DNA from 3 places in the Streptomyces sp. NPDC057617 genome. Region 3 is predicted to be linked to each of the others. Evidence: riboswitches for the same ligand, from Rfam matches in the RefSeq annotation. Region 3 holds a riboswitch; each other region holds the start of a gene.

Region 1 (3,266 bases), on a different contig from region 3:
CCGGATCGGCGGGTACGTCGAGACCGAGCACCTGCGCGGCACGCAGTGCGACCCGGGTGTGCCCCTCGGGCGACAGATGCAGCCGGTCGTCGTCCCAAGCCCGCCTGTCCTGGACGGACTTGAGGGACCAGAGATCGAGCACCGGACAGTCGTAGCGGTCGGCGATGGCCCGTACATGAGCGGTGTACGTGGCGATCTTGCCGCGCAGATGCCGGAGTACGGGAACGCCCCGGGTGTCGAAGCCGGTCGTCACCATGACCGTGCCGACGGCCCCGGTGAGATCGGCGACGGCCCTCTCGAAGCGCTCGGCCACATCGTCCGGGTCGGTGCCGGGCCGGATGATGTCATTGCCGCCCGCGCAGAAGGTCACCAGGTCGGGGGCGAGTTCCTTCGCCCGGGGGAGCTGCTCGTCGACGATCTGGTCCAGGAGCCGGCCGCGTACGGCGAGATTCGCGTACCGGAAGTCCCCGTGCACGGTGTCCGGCGCGTCCCCGGAGAACGCCGCCCCGTCCGCCAGCCGGTCGGCCAGCAGCACCGCCAGCCGGTCCGCCCAGCCGACATACCGTCCGTCGGGTCCCGGATCGCCCACGCCCTCCGTGAAGCTGTCACCGACCGCCGTGTACGACGTGTACGACCCGAATACGCCTCTTCTTCTTGATCTCGAATCGTCTGCCACAGCAGCATATCTTTCACCCGCAGATGTGGCCTACGCGACCGTAGGGAGGGCTTGACGGCTGGTGAGATATGCCATCGGTCAATTTTCGGCCAACCGGGAATAGGCCCGACGGCCCAACGGCCTCTGCCCGGCACAGAAGCGCCGGGCAGAGGAAGAAGCTACGACTTCGCCGCTCAGATGTCGACACCCTGGTCGCGGAGGTACGCCAGCGGGTCGATGTCCGAACCGTAGTCCGGTCCGGTACGGATCTCGAAGTGCAGGTGCGGACCGGTGACATTGCCGGTGGCACCGGAGAGGCCGATCTGCTGGCCCTCGCTGACCGTGTCGCCCTCGGAGACGGAGATGGAGGACAGATGGGCGTACTGCGAGTAGTGACCGTCGCTGTGCTGGATGACGACCTCGTTGCCGTACGAGCCGCCCCAGTCCGCCGTCACGACCGTACCCGCGCCGACCGCCTTCACCTCGGTGCCCGAGGGAACGAGGAAGTCCACACCGGTGTGGTAGCCGCTGGCCCAGGAACTGCCGGACGCGTGGTACGGAGTGCCGATCTGGGCGTCGTCGACGGGCGCGGTGAAGCCGGAGCCGCTGCTCTGGTCCGGCGAGTCCGAGGGCGCGGGCGCCGATCCGGAATTGTCGTCCGCCGGCGTGGTGGTGGACGGGTCCGAGGAACCGCTGTCGGAGGAGTCGGACGGCTTCGCCGGGGCCTCGGGCTTGGCGTGGTGCCCGCCCCTGGCCTTGATGGTCAGCTTCAGCCCGGGGTGGATCAGCGACGGGTCGGGACCCACGGCCTTGCGGTTGTCCGCGTACAGCGTCCGCCAGCCGCCGTGGACATGCTGTTCGGTGGCGATCTTGGACAGATAGTCGCCCGCGACCACGGTGTAGATCCGCGTCTTGTGGCGGGACTTCTTGTCGGCGGCCTTCTTCGCGGTGGAATGCGCGGACTGCTCCGCGGAGAGCTGGTGCTCGGGGGCGGCCTGGGGCGCGGCGGCGGGCGCGGCCTTCTCGGCGGCGTGGGCGCCGGTGGCGCCTATGAGCGGAAGTGCGATGGCGGCTCCGCCGGTGCCGGCGGCTATGAATCCGCGCGATACCGGGTTGTTGGCCTTGGGACGGCGGTGCTTACCCTTCGCGGGCATGGCGAATTCCTCTCCGGCGCCTGCGAGGTGAGCTGTCGGGTTCGGACTGGAGATGCCCGGTCGCGTATGGTGCGCGACTTCACCCCGAGCCGTTCCGGAGTTTCCGGAGCGGCGTACTACCTGGTTCCCCCGCTCCTGCCACGCGGTGCTGGTCGGATGCGAATTCCGAGCGGCGGCAGGATTCGGCGTTCCACTCGGAGTGAGGGTGAATTTAAGCGAGCCGGACGAGCGGAACAAGCATTTCTATTCCCCCGACTGAACTTCTTCTGAACTTCCTCGCATTTATCCCGGCATTACCGGTCACCCTGTGTGGACCGAGGCCGCCAATTCCCGCTCCGGACGGGGAGATCCGGTACGGAGAGCCGCCACGGAACGTCACGGATATGATCCTGCTCACGGACGGGTTCCCATCTCATCCGTGAACAGGACAGGCCATACAGAATCACCCAATACGGACAGATCAATATTTGACCGATATTCACGGCCGAGCAGTGTGGCATGCAATGTCCGAATAGTCCCGCCTGAATCCCGACAGTCGAACTGATTGCCCTGGGAACAGATGTCGTAGGGTCAGAGGTCGACATTGCCGGCGAGCCGCGCCGGCATCGGACACGGAGGAGCAGGCCGTGACGCAGCAGGTCCCGTCGACAGAGCCCGAGCTGGCCGGCGTGCGCAACTTCCGTGATGTCGGCGGGCTGCCCACCACGGACGGCAGGCGGATAAGGACGGGAAGACTCTTCCGCAGCGGACATCTCGCCAACGCCACCGCGGCCGACGCGGCCTTTCTCGCCTCCCTGGGCCTCCACACGATCTTCGACTTCCGCAATGCCGCCGATCTGAAGCTCGACGGCGCGGATGTGGAGCTGCCCGGGGTACGGAATGTGAACATCCCGCTCACCGACCCGGCCGACGGCGCCGAGTTCTGGCGGATGGTCAGGGACGGCGATCTCGACCAGCTCCGCTCGCTCCTCGCGGACGGCAGGGCCGCGGCCCGGATGACCGGCTCGTACCGTTCGATCATCACGGACCGTACGGCCGAGCACAGCCGGGTCCTGCACGCCCTGGCCGAGGACAGCATGCCCGCGCTGATGCACTGCGCGGCGGGCAAGGACCGGGCCGGTCTCTCCATCGCGGTGGCCCTGCTCGCGGTCGGGGTGGAGCCCGAGGCGATCGAGGCCGACTATCTGAAGTCGAACGACCCGCACCGCAGGTATCCGGTCCGGCGCAGCGACAACGCCCCCGAAGGGATGTCGGGCGAGGTGATGGAGCTGCTCAGTCCGCTCTTCGACGCGCGCGCCGAGTATCTCGCCACGGCCTTCGAGACGATCGAGAAGACCTGGGGCGGCACCGAGGCGTATCTCGCCGAGGGGCTGGGAGTCTCACCCGAGACACGTGAACGGCTGCGCACCCGCCTTCTCGACTAGATCACTGGATCAGCTGGGTCGACTGAATCCACT
Region 2 (3,266 bases), on a different contig from region 3:
TGGCCCCGCGCCGCCGGCGAATACGCAGGTTCGCCCTGCCGTCGCTCGGGCTGGCGCTGGCGATGGGCCTGCACGCGCTGTGGAACGGCTCGTCGTCGCTCTTCGGCCCGTACGGCTTCTACGCGGTGTACGGGCTGTTCATGGTCCCGGTCTTCGGTCTGGTGACCTGGCTGGCGATATGGAGCAGACAGCGCGGGCTGCGGACGGTCGCGGCCGAGCTGCCCGCGTACGCCGAGGCCGGCTGGCTGCCTCCGGCCGCGCCCCAGGCGCTGTCCTCGATGCGGGCGCGCACCATGGCGCGCGATTTCGCACACCGCACGTTCGGACCGCAGGCGGCCAGAGCGGTGGTGGAGTACGAGGCGTCCGCGACGACCCTGGCGTTTCTGCGCCACCGCGCACGGCGCGGCACGGCGGGGCCGGACTTCGCGGGGCGCGAGCGTGAGCTGCTGGACCGGCTGTGGGCCCGTGGGGGTACGGCAGGGCCCGCGCTGACCTTCGCCGCGCGGGCCACAGGACGGGTACGGGTGCCGCCGCCGTACATCGACTACGACGGCTACAACCCGTACCGCCAGTACTGAACACCCTCAGCCCGCCAGAACTGAACGCCCTCACCCATGAGCGCACTGAGCGCCCTCATGGGTGAGAAGCGTCAGGACCGGTGAGGAGCGTCAGACCGGTGAGAGACGTCAGGGAGTCAGGCCCTTGTCGGCCAGCCAGCTCATCGGGTCGATGCCCGTGCCGTCCGGGGTGTGCACTTCGAGGTGCAGATGCGGCCCGGTCACATTGCCGGTCGCGCCGACCCGCCCGATGGTCTCGCCGGTGGTGACCTTCTGCCCGGCGGTGACGGTCATCGAGGACTGGTGGCAGAACCACAGCTCCGTACCGTCGTCCAGCTCCAGGATCGTGCGGTAGCCGTACGAGCCCGACCAGCCGGCCGAGGTGATCGTGCCGCTGTGCACGGCCTTGATGGGCGTGCCCGTCGGGGCGGCGAAGTCCAGTCCGGTGTGGTAGCCGGAGGACCACATGGAGCCGGACTGGCCGAAGGTGGAGGTGATCGTGTACGAGGAGGTCGGGAGGGTGAAGCTGGCGGCCAGCTTCGCGAGGCGCTCCGCCTCCGCCTTGGCCTTGGCCTCCGCCTCGGCCTTCTTCCGCGCCTCTTCGGCCTTCTTCTCGGCCTCGGTCTGCTGCTTCTTCGCCAGGGCCGCGGCCTGCTCGGCCGCCGCGCGCTCCGCGGCCGCCTTCTCGGCGGCGTCGGCCTCGTTCTGCTGCTGCTCGGCCTGCTGGAGGATCCGGGCCCGCAGGGCCTCGCCGGCGTCGGTGGCGCCCTGCTCGGCGTCCGCCGTCGTCATCCCGGCGGTGGTGAGGGGCGCGCTGGCCAGCAGGTCGGGCTCGGTGTCGGTGTCGCCGGCCAGCGATCCCATGCCCGGCAGGGAGGTGGCGTCGGGGAGGTTGTCCGTGATGGCGTCCGGCAGGGATATGGAGACCGCGGGCTTGTCCTGCGCGGTGGCCATGCCGCCCGCGCCGACCGCGGCTATGACGCCGACGCCGAGGACCGTGGAGCTACGGGCGAAGCCGTTGCGCTGCTTGCCGACGCGGTGCCTGCCGCGTACCGGCCGTACGGATTCCTCGGTCGGGTTCCACTCTCCCCAGGCCCGCTCCGGCTCGTCACCGAACGGGGAGGTTTCGAAGGGGGCGGTGGGGGCAGGCTGATTGGACGCCACTGAGGCGCACTCCTTTCCTTCCTTCTCGCCTACCGGGTTAGCTGACGGGTTCGGAGCAGGAAGGTCTCCTACGGGGGCTCTGAGCTGCACGGAGCAGCAAAGAACTCCCGATTCACCCCAATTGGTGGTTCCCCGGTTCCCTTGCGGGATTCGGCGCGTGCGCACGGTGCCATCTCTTGCGACGGCTGGGACGACCGCGCTGCGTTATCGAACGTTAATAGAGACCGGGCCCTTATTCCAAGCCGTTCCGGGTGATCATTAACAACTTCGCATCGGACACACCAGGGCACATGCACATGCAATCGGGCGAGCTGACTGCCTTTCAGTGCGCCCCGCATACCTGACGGTATGTCAAATGTTATGCGGAGTGGCACCTACCGATCACACACGGTGGCGACGCCCGCCACGGGCCCGGCCGCCCGTCACGGACCCGGTCCCGCTCGGCCGTCACAGGTACCGCTCGGCCGTCACAAGGCCGATCGGCGGGCCGTCACAAAGCCGCTCGGCCGCCACGGACCCTGGTCAGGGAACCAGTGGCATGGTCCTGCGTCGTTCCGGCTGCCCCTCCGTCGGCCGGTTCACCGCCAGCAGCGCCATGTCGTCCTGGCTCCCGCTGCCGCCCGTGTGCCGCCGTACGTCGTCGATCAGCGCCTGGAGCAGTTCGTCGGGCCCCTGGAAGATCCGCCCGTCGAGCCGCTCGCGCGGCAGGTAGAACACCCCGTGCGAATCGCGCGCCTCGGTGAGCCCGTCCGTGTAGAAGAGCAGCGTCGCCCCCGTCGGATAGATGGCCTGCTCCGCCCGGTCCGGCCAGGCACCCAGATCGCTCATCCCGAGCGGCAGCGCGGGGTCCCGGGTCTCCAGCATGCATACGGCTCCGTCCTCGCACATCAGCAGCGGATCGGGATGGCCCCGGTTGACGAGCCGTACCACTCCCCCGTCGTGCGGGATCTCCGCCAGTACGGCCGTGGTGAACCCCTCGAAGGCGTCAAGACCGCCCCGCCGGGACCCGTCGCGTCTGAGAGCGCGCTCCAGGCGCTGCGCGACCCCCTCCAGCGACGACTCCTGCTCGGCGGCCTCCCGGAACGACCCGATGACCACCGCCACCGCTTCGACCGCCTCAAGCCCCTTCCCCCGTACATCCCCGACCACCAGACGTACCCCGTACGGCGTGTCCTGTACGGCGAAGAGGTCGCCGCCGATGAACGCGCCCTCCTGCGCCGCTTCGTACCGCGCGGCGATACGGAGCCCCCCGATCCGTTCCGCGGGTCTCGGCAGCACCGCACGCTGGGCGGTCTCGGCGATGATGCGGGCGGAGGCGAGCCGCTGACCGCTGCGGCGCAGCACCCCGCTGATGTACAGCGCGAGGAGCGAGACGACCACCACGGTCAGCACCTCGCTGAGGGACTCCAGCGACATGAGCGACTTGGCGTAGATGTGCACGGCCAGTTCGGCGAGGAGTGAGGCGACGGCGACCAGCAGCGTGCCGAGCATCGGATAGAACGGGGCGGCGACGAGCGGGGCGGCCGCGTAGAGAGGGCCGGCCGT
Region 3 (3,266 bases):
GCAGTCCCGGCACCACCGAGGTCTCCAGCGTACGGGCCGAGGAGGCCTGGGACTCCAGGCTGATGAAGTCCCGGTACCGGGGCGGGATCACCCCGCCGTACGCCTTCCACCACCCCGGGCCGTTGTCCGAGATCCCCGCCAACGCGCCCAGCAGCGCCCGCAGTTGCGGATCGGCGATGCCCAGCGCGTCCAGCAGCGCCGCCAAATCCTCGTCCTTCACCCCGCTGACACCGGTCTCGATCCGGCTCACCTTCGACTGGTGCCAGCCCAGCAGCCGCGCCGTCTCGCCACTGGTGAGCCCCGCCCGCTGGCGCAGCCTGCGCAATTCCTCCCCGAGCCTGCGCCGGCGTACCGCCGGAATATGCCGCATGAGTAATTCCCTTCCCCGAACCGCTCCGGTAAGCGTCTCGTACACGCCAAGGGCGCCGCGGCGGAGAAGTTATCTTTTCGCCGCCCAAATACGGTCTCGCGTAGCAGAGTTCACCACTTTGAGCGACAGATATATGCAGATCTCGGTGGATCGGCGGTGTGAACGGCAGGATGAGTGGCACGCTGAGCACAGTCCGAGGCCGTCCGCGCAGTCATCCGCACTGCGCCGGAGTCAGGTCCGGCGGGAAAGGGACGGCGTCGCCATGGCAGACCATCAGGAAGCATCCATCACGCTGCCGAGCGATCCCGCGTCGGTACCGGCGGCCCGAAGATATGTCGCCGACCTGCTGACCGAGTGGGGTCTGCCGGGGGAGGCCGAGACGGCCGACGCGGTACGGCTGATCGTCTCGGAGCTGGCGACCAATGCCGTGCAGCATACCTTCGGTCAGTCGCCCACCTTCACGGTGGAGATCGTGCTCGACCGGGACGAACAGCTCAGGGTGGGGGTGACGGACAGTCATCCGCGCTGGCCGCAGCGGCTGCCCGCGGCCGTGCAGCAGGACAATGGGCGCGGCATGGTGATCGTCCGCTCGCTGACGGCGGAGGGCGGCGGACAGGTGACGGTGACACCGACCGCGGAGGGCGGCAAAACGGTCTGGATCGCACTGCCCTGGACGGTGCCGGTCCAGAGCTGATCCGTTCCGGGTTTCCGTACGGTCTTCCTCGTACGGTTCTGAACTCGGCGGTTCTGATCTGAACTCGACGGTTCTGAAGTCGACCGTCCTGGGTTCGAACGGTCCTGGGTTCGTACGGCATTGCGGGGGACTCCCCGGACCGGCCGGGCGCGCACCGGCCGGTCCGGGCATGTCGTGCCCGGTCAGTTCACCCGGCCGTACAGGACGCTCCGGGACCAGATGCGTTCGAGCCGTACGAGCGCACCGGTCTTCGGCGAGTGCCAGATTTTCCCGCGTCCGGCGTAGATGCCGACGTGGTAGACGTAGCCTCCCGAGTGGAAGAACACCAGGTCGCCCTTGCGCCGGTGGGAGGCCGAGATATGGCGCGTCTTGTTGTACTGCTGGTGAGCGGTGCGCGGGAGCTTCTTGCCGGCCTTCTTGAACGAGTAGAGCGTCAGGCCCGAGCAGTCGAAGCGGTGGGGCCCGGTGGCACCCCACTGATAGGGGGAACCCTCCTTGGAAGCGGCCACCCGGAGCGCTTTGGCCGCGCGTGTGGCGGCCTGGGCCTCGGGTGTGGCGCCGGGCGCCAGTATCGTGCCGCCGACCGCCGCGATCGTGAGGACCGACACGGCACCGGCCCGGGACAACAGTGACGGGACATTTGTCTGCGCATTCATCGCGCAACCCTTCGTCAGCCGCCTGTGAAGGATGACCTGTCGGGTTCGGACAGGCGAAGATGCCCGGCCGCGTCAGCGGCTTCACCCCAAGAGACGGCCTCGTAACGAACTGCGTGGCCGTCCCGTACTGCTCGGGTCCTCCACTCCTGCCGATCCACTCCTGTCGACCAGTCATCCGGAACGGCGGCAGGACTCGGCGTCCGCCCGGACCGCCCCGCCGTGGATGGCGGGGGCTTGTCGTCCCAGGGATCTTGGCGCGTAATCAGATGAATTCCGAGGAGAAACGACGCTATGTGAAGTTCGTCACGCCTGTTCCATATGGGTGGCGGAGCGGTGTGTCGTTCCGGGGCCCGGGACCGCGATGAGTGCCGTACCTGCAGGCAGTCGGGGTGTGCTTCGCGCGTCCGGCCGCCGTGCGCAACTTGACTCCCCTCGCGCGTCCCGCCGCGCCGTACGTCGTACGGGCCAAGCGTTCCCGTACGGACGCCCTCCATACGGGAACGGACGGGGGGTCATGGCGTGTCGGGGCTCATCCGGTGGCTTCGGGGGGCAGCGCCACGCGCCCGGCGCGCCGCTCGCCGTCCAGGACCCGCAGTGCGCGGGCCAGGGTCGCGCTGTGCAGCTCGGTCTCGCCCCGCATGTGCATCGCCGTCAGGGCGTCCCGCAGGGCCATGGCCTGGGCGGGCAGCGCCTGCGCCGCCCGCAGCGCGCTGTAGGTGTCTGCGCCGCGCGCCGGGTTGATCCGCCCCAGCAGATCGACGACCTGGAGGAAGCTGTCGACGAAGTCCCCCTCGGCGCGGGTCAGGGCGGGCAGCGGCGGAAGTTCCGGGGGCAGCATCGGCGCGTCACCGCCTGCCGGGAGAACCGAAGGGGTGGGCCGTGGCCAGGGACTTCTTGCGGTTCTGGACCACATGATCGACCAGACCGTACGCCTTGGCGTCGGCCGCGGTGAAGATCCGGTCCCGCTCGATGTCCTCGGCGACCTGCCGCTCGCTCCGGCCGGTGTGGCGCCCGAGCAGCGACGCGAGCAGGGCCCGCAGCCGCAGCAGCTCCTCCGCCTGGATCACCAGATCCGACGGCTGCCCCATGACCGGCTCCTCGATCGCGGGCTGCTGTACGACAACACGCGCGCCCGGCAGCGCCATCCGCTTACCGGGCGTGCCGGCCGCCAGCAGAAGGGCGGCGGTGGAGGCGGCCTGGCCGAGGCAGGTCGTCTCCACGTCGCAGGTGACGAGCTGCATCGTGTCGTAGATCGCGGACATGGCGCTGAGCGAGCCGCCCGGGGAGTTGATGTAGAGGCAGATGTCCCGGTCGGGCGCGGCGTATTCGAGATGCAGGAACTGCGCGATCACATCGTTGGCGGCGGTGTCGTCGACTGCGGTGCCGAGGAAGATGATCCGCTCGTCCAGGAGCTTGGAGTACGGATCGAGCGTGCGGAACCCGCCGGCGGTGCGCTCGGTGAACTCGGGCAGGACATAGCGGGCCGAAGGACGGTTCATCGCATACCTCTCCTCGTAGCTGTGGCCATGTAAAAAATGTACAGGAC

Evidence for each region. Region 3 has a riboswitch for cyclic di-AMP ahead of ACFU9P_RS23570 (C40 family peptidase). Riboswitches for the same ligand answer to the same signal wherever they lie in the genome.
Region 1: another riboswitch for cyclic di-AMP. It lies ahead of ACFU9P_RS03895 (peptidoglycan DD-metalloendopeptidase family protein); the one in region 3 lies ahead of ACFU9P_RS23570 (C40 family peptidase).
Region 2: another riboswitch for cyclic di-AMP. It lies ahead of ACFU9P_RS32605 (M23 family metallopeptidase); the one in region 3 lies ahead of ACFU9P_RS23570 (C40 family peptidase).

What each region holds. Positions count from the first base shown of each region.
Region 1 covers NZ_JBHVGV010000001.1:877,028-880,293, forward strand. Annotated here, with positions in the region: gene ACFU9P_RS03890 (SGNH/GDSL hydrolase family protein) at 1-676, opposite strand, end outside; gene ACFU9P_RS03895 (peptidoglycan DD-metalloendopeptidase family protein) at 850-1,809, opposite strand; cyclic di-AMP (ydaO/yuaA leader) riboswitch at 1,814-2,007, opposite strand; gene ACFU9P_RS03900 (tyrosine-protein phosphatase) at 2,436-3,233, shown strand.
Region 2 covers NZ_JBHVGV010000019.1:34,088-37,353, forward strand. Annotated here, with positions in the region: gene ACFU9P_RS32600 (PrsW family intramembrane metalloprotease) at 1-578, shown strand, start outside; gene ACFU9P_RS32605 (M23 family metallopeptidase) at 687-1,721, opposite strand; cyclic di-AMP (ydaO/yuaA leader) riboswitch at 1,733-1,887, opposite strand; gene ACFU9P_RS32610 (PP2C family protein-serine/threonine phosphatase) at 2,244-3,266, opposite strand, start outside.
Region 3 covers NZ_JBHVGV010000009.1:309,439-312,704, reverse strand. Annotated here, with positions in the region: gene ACFU9P_RS23580 (helix-turn-helix domain-containing protein) at 1-370, opposite strand, end outside; gene ACFU9P_RS23575 (ATP-binding protein) at 633-1,064, shown strand; gene ACFU9P_RS23570 (C40 family peptidase) at 1,247-1,720, opposite strand; cyclic di-AMP (ydaO/yuaA leader) riboswitch at 1,724-1,916, opposite strand; gene ACFU9P_RS23565 (hypothetical protein) at 2,250-2,558, opposite strand; gene ACFU9P_RS23560 (ATP-dependent Clp protease proteolytic subunit) at 2,566-3,219, opposite strand.